Regions from separate parts of the Staphylococcus kloosii genome, predicted to be linked through region 1. Evidence: riboswitches for the same ligand, from Rfam matches in the RefSeq annotation. Region 1 holds a riboswitch; the other holds the start of a gene.
What was found. Region 1 has a riboswitch for lysine ahead of C7J89_RS07515 (amino acid permease). Riboswitches for the same ligand answer to the same signal wherever they lie in the genome.

Region 1 (3,205 bases):
GCCATCTTGACCGATTAATCTTAATTCTTTCGCACGAATCTTATCGTTTACTTGAGTTTGATCTTTAGCTATGGTTGACACCTCCATGAAATTTACGAAATTATGCCAAGTAAAAAAGCAGAGCGAGTATAAATTACACCCGCTCTGCTTTACACATGTTTACTACATGTATTATTGACCTGCCAACTGCCTTTGCGTCGCTACAGGTGAGAAGCGGGAGCTTCTACTTGGTTCGTTTCGTATTCAACGTTATTAATCATAGCAACGATTAAGACATAAGTCAACAGATATTTAATTATTTATGCGATTTTATTTCTTCCATATCAACATCTTGTCTAAGATCCACTTTTTCTAATGGAATAATCTTAGTTTTGTAACGTAATTTATGGTAGATAAAGAATGCAAAAAATACTGGGATTCCCATATAGGTAATTACAAAACGATTAAGGTTAAAATGACCTGTTTGGATAAAATCGACATCTTGACCAATAATTACGATAACACATAATATACCAGCAAAAATCGGTCCAAACGGGAATAGTTTTGCTTTATATTTTAATATCGATTTATCATAGTGTTGTTTATCAAACGCTTTTCTAAAGCGATAGTGACTTATTGCAATACCAACCCAAGCAATAAATCCAGTCATACCACTTGCAGCTACGATATATTCGTACGCATCACCACTAATATGTTGTAACGCAAAAATTGCAATTACGATAAGCGCAGTTACTAATAAAGATAGATAAGGCACTCCACTTTTATTAGTTTTAGCAAAAATTGGGAAGGCTAATTTATCTTTACTCATAGAATAAAGCATACGCGTCGAAGCGTACATACCTGAGTTCCCTGCTGATAATACCGAAGTTAAAATAACGGCATTCATAAATGATGCGGCAAACGCTAAACCTGCATTTTTAAATACAAGTGTAAATGGAGACGTTGCAACATCGCTATCGCCACCCATTAACGCTGGGCTGTTATAAGGAATAAGCATACCAATTACGAAAATTGCTAAAATGTAAAATAGTAAGATACGCCAAAATACTTGTTTGATCGCTTTAGGTACTGCACGTTCAGGGTTTTCTGATTCCCCTGCAGTTATACCTATCAATTCTGTCCCTTGGAATGAGAAACCAGCAACAAGGAATACACCAAGTATAGTTAACAAGCTGCCGCCTAAACCATGACCTAAGATTGGTCCTTGTCCTGCTGTAAAGGTATCAAATCCTACAAATTTTCCACCCATAATACCTACGATTGTTAATAAGCCAATAATAATAAAGATAATGACTGTAACAACTTTAATTAATGCGAACCAATATTCACTTTCACCATAAACACGTACTGATAACGCATTTAATCCAAAAATAATTATTAAGAAAATACTGCTCCATATCCATGCTGGTAATGATTGTAAAGGCGTCCAATATTCAATAACTTGCGCCGCTATCGTAACATCGGCTGCAACTGTAATGACCCAATTGAACCAATAGTTCCAACCTAATGCAAATCCTAAAGAAGGATCCACGAATCGCGTAGCGTATGTACTGAATGAACCAGATACAGGTAAATATGTTGCCATTTCCCCTAACGATGTCATTAGGAAAAATACCATAGCCCCGATAATTGCGTAAGCTAATAATGCACCTAATGCACCGGCATCATGAATAGCACCGCCTGATGTCATAAACAAACCAGTACCGATACAGCCACCTATCGCAATCATTGAAATATGGCGGTCTTTTAGTCCTCTTTTAACCCCATCATGTTGATTTTTTTCCATAGTAGCTTCCTTTCTGTCTTGCTTAGAGGTTTACTATTGAAAGAAACAAATTAAAAAATTTCTTATAGTAAATGTCAACCTATGTAAATTTAAAGAAAATAAAAATGGTTGCATACCTTCCGATATGCAACCGCTGTGTTATCAATCATACTAGGTAGCACATCACATATGTGACAGTCCAGTATCTTATCGATGACTGACCCAACACACAACAATAATGGTTATTGTGTGTTTCGGCATTTTTACCTTTTGCTATTTCAATCTGGGCTCCATCAAGCCATTGAAAAGTTACTGATTAAAAATGCAACCTCTAACTCAAAGTTTATTTAAATTTTAATTATTTACTGTTTCACTACTCATCAATATACATGAATAATTGATTTGTTTCAACACTATCTTTGCTTTTTCAGACGAATCTCATCTACTAAATTCCAAATAAAGTCATCTTTTTCTACAGTTTCTTGATCTTGAGAACCATATTTACGTACATTTACTTCATTATTTTCCATTTCTTTATCACCTACAACGAGCTGATAAGGAATTTTTTGCATTTGTGCTTCACGTATTTTATAACCCATTTTTTCATTACGATCATCAATTTCTACTCTTACGCCTTGAGATTTTAACTCATCTTGTAAGTTTCGAGCATAATCATAATGTAAATCAACATTTACTGGTATGATTTCAACTTGCATTGGCGCTAACCATGTTGGGAACGCCCCTTTAGTTTCTTCAGTTAAGAAAGCAACAAATCTTTCCATTGTTGATACGACACCTCTATGAATAACAACTGGACGATGTTGTTCGCCATCATTTCCAATATAAGTTAATTCAAATTTTTGAGGAAGTAAGAAATCTAATTGAGCAGTACTTAAAGTTTCTTCTTTACCCATTGCAGTTTGCACTTGGACATCAAGTTTTGGACCGTAGAATGCCGCTTCACCAACTGCTTCAACATATTCTAATCCTAACTCGTCCACTGCCTCTTTTAACATACTCTCAGCTTTTACCCACATGTCATCGTCATCGTAATATTTTTCTTTGTCTTCAGGATCTCTGTAACTTAAGCGGAAGTTATAATTTTCAAAGCCAAAATCTTCGTATACATCTATTATTAAATTAACAACGCGTTTAAATTCTTCTTTAATTTGATCAGGTCGCACGAAAATATGCGCATCATTTAAAGTCATGCCTCGTACACGTTGTAAACCTGATACTGCACCACTAGCTTCGTAACGATGCATTGTACCTAATTCAGCAATACGAATTGGTAATTCACGGTAAGAATGTGGTTTATTCGCATAAATCATCATGTGGTGAGGACAATTCATTGGGCGTAATACCATTTCTTCTTGTTCATCTAGTTTCATTGTTGGGAACATGTCTTCATTGTAGTGATCCCAGTGACCTGACTTTTTA
Region 2 (3,205 bases), 260 kb from region 1:
CATTACATTGTCTTCAGGTTCATTTTTTATTGGCAATAGATGTCTAAATTGAAAATGGGCTTATATCAAGCTTTTTCAATTCTAGTTATCATTGCAGTGGTGGGACTACAAAATCTTCTTATAAGAATAAGATTTTTGTCCCTCTCCCTACGATTTTGTCGTGTATGCTTGCCTGAGGTATGGTTCAATCCTGTAGTCTCTCACTCATACGCTTCCCCAAGGCGTCAGCACGATATAAAATCATTGCAGTGCTAATCTTAATTTCTTTTATTTTATATTGTAAAATGAGTTTAAAATTCACTTGTATCAAGCTGATTTTAACTTTAGTCATCCTAGTTAAAGCAGGTCTACAAAAAACTTCTTATAAAATTAAGATTTTTGACCTGCTCGCTTTTTTAGTTGGTGTATCATTGTTTTTAGATGTATTTGAATTTTTTCTCCCCCACTTGCTTTTATAAAAAGATAAGTATAAAAGCAAGTTAGTTTCAATTTTAAAAATATAATTATATAATAACTTTTAACTTGAATATTGGAGGACGATACATTGGAAAATTTAAATATGTTAGATGGACAAGTATTACCGGTTTTAGGTTTTGGTACATATAAGTTAAACGGAACTCAAGGTGTACATGCAATTGTAAATGCATTAAATAATGGTTATCGTTTATTAGATACTGCTTATAATTATGAAAATGAAGGTACTGTTGGTAAAGCGATAGAATATAGTCACGTATCTAGAGACCAAATTATAGTTACATCTAAATTACCAGGTCGTTATCATGATTATGATTCTGCGATGGTGGCAATTCAAGAATCTATTTATCGTCTAAATGTAGATTATATTGATTTATATTTAATTCATTGGCCTAACCCTAAACAAGGCAAATACGTCGAAGCTTGGCGCGCATTAATCGATGCACAAAAAGCTGGTTTAGTTAAGTCGATTGGTGTTTGTAACTTCTTACCAGAACATATTGATACATTAGAAAAAGAAACTGGTGTATTACCTACAGTAAACCAAATCGAGCTTCATCCATTCTTTAACCAAAAAGACGTACTTGAATATCATCAAGAAAAAGGCATTATCGTCGAAGCTTGGAGTCCTCTAGGTAGAGATGTTAATATTATGAATCATGAAGTTATTCAACAAATAGCTGATAAATACAATAAAACGACAGTACAAGTTATTTTAAAATGGCATATTCAAAATGGTGTAGTCCCTATTCCTAAATCAGCGTCAAATGTTAGACAGTTACAAAATATAGACGTATTTGATTTCTATTTAGAAAGTGAAGATTTAACACAAATAGATTTACTTTCTAAAGAAGATGGTAGACGTAAAGACCAAGATCCTGCTGAATATGAAGAGTTTTAATTAAAAATAGCGTAAAATTTTAATTTTATTGAAGGTTTGGATTGTCTAATAGATTTAAATTATCAGTAAATTAAAAAAATTCACAGTTGGCGGTTTACAGCTATTAACGTTATATGTATAATGTGAAACATAACCAATTTAATAAGAATTAGATGAGGCGCATCAATCATTAGTAAATCTTAGAACAAACTACCTGCTAGTAGCTAATTTTGAAAGGGTGAGATGCCGAAGTGACGATAATAGCAGCTTATCGTTCATTGGACTTTATGGTTAAGAGCTAAGAGTCTGTCATTATTTTAAAATAATGGAGTGCATCACTTGTATATAAATTACGAGCAAGTTCGCATTCCGAACTTGTTCTTTTTTTATATGATTTGTGATTCTCCCCTAGTCATTTGAGGAGGATAAAGTAAGTGAATAGAAGTGTTTTAAAGTTTGGCGGTTCGTCCGTCAGCGATTTTACGAAAATTAGAAATATTGCGGAAATGTTGAAACATAGAGTTGATAACGGTGAACAACTTATTGTTGTCGTAAGTGCCATGGGTAAAACCACTGATCAATTAATGGAAAATGTCAGTGCAGTTACTGAAAACCCTAAAGATGAAGAATTGGCATTGTTATTAACTACGGGTGAACAACAAACAGTGTCATACCTTTCCATGATGCTAAACGATTTAGGCGTAAATGCTAAGGCGATGACTGGTTATCAAGCAGGTATAAAAACCGTTGGCCATCATTTGAAAAGTCGTATAGCAGAAATTAATCCTGAAACGTTTAACAAGTCGTTCGAAACGAACGATGTACTTGTGGTAGCAGGTTTCCAAGGTATCAATGATTCATTTGAATTAACGACGTTAGGTCGTGGTGGTTCAGATACAACTGCTGTAGCATTAGCGGCGAGTAATCAAACTCCTTGCGAAATCTACACTGATGTTGACGGTGTTTATGCTACTGACCCAAGAGTTTATAAACAAGCCAAACGTCTTTCTTACGTTTCTTATGAAGAAATGATGGAAATGAGCGCGCTTGGTGCAGGTGTATTAGAGACAAGAAGTGTAGAACTTGCAAACAATTATGATATACCTATTTATTTAGGAAGAACTTTATCTAATGTGAAAGGAACATGGATTATGGCACAATCAGATTTATTAGAGAAAAAAGCAGTAACAGGCGTGGCATTGGATACACATATGATGCACGTAACAATTAGTTACCCACTACCGGACAATAAATTATTAACACAATTATTTACTAAACTAGAAGAAGGTTCTGTTAATGTAGATATGATATCCCAAATCGTAAACTTAGAAGGTTTACAGATGTCATTTACAATTAAAGATACAGACGCAATTCAAATTACGAACATTCTAGAGAAGTTGTCAGAAGATTTTAACGCTTTAGACTTCAAGATAAATGAAGAATACGTTAAAATTTCATTAATTGGCTCTGGAATGAGAGACATGTCAGGTGTTGCTTCAAAAGCATTTATGACATTGATTGCAAACGATATTCCATTTTACCAAACGACAACATCTGAAATTAGTATTTCTTATGTTATCGACGCCTTTAATGGTGAGCGTGCAGTTGCAAATTTATATGAAGCATTCGATATTTAAATAATAAAATGATACAGAATTTTTACAAAATTAAAATACTGGAGTGTATATAATATGACAAAATTAGCAGTAGCAGGAGCAACAGGTTTAGTAGGAAGAAAAATGTTAGAAACACTTGATAGAAAAAATGTAGCTTTTGATGAATTAGTATTATTTTCATCAGCTAGATCAGCTGGCGCTGAAGTTGAATTTCAAGGTAAAACATACATTGTAC

Region 2: it holds a riboswitch for lysine, as region 1 does, so the genes downstream of both, C7J89_RS08875 (aspartate kinase) here and C7J89_RS07515 (amino acid permease) in region 1, are expected to answer to the same signal.

Annotation. Positions count from the first base shown of each region.
Region 1 is NZ_CP027846.1:1,507,512-1,510,716, reverse strand. Features, by position in the region: gene infC (translation initiation factor IF-3) at 1-81, opposite strand, end outside; ribosomal protein L20 leader region at 109-235, opposite strand; gene C7J89_RS07515 (amino acid permease) at 296-1,786, opposite strand; lysine riboswitch at 1,934-2,107, opposite strand; gene thrS (threonine--tRNA ligase) at 2,179-3,205, opposite strand, start outside.
Region 2 is NZ_CP027846.1:1,768,822-1,772,026, reverse strand. Features, by position in the region: gene C7J89_RS08880 (aldo/keto reductase) at 545-1,375, shown strand; lysine riboswitch at 1,520-1,698, shown strand; gene C7J89_RS08875 (aspartate kinase) at 1,789-2,991, shown strand; gene C7J89_RS08870 (aspartate-semialdehyde dehydrogenase) at 3,046-3,205, shown strand, end outside.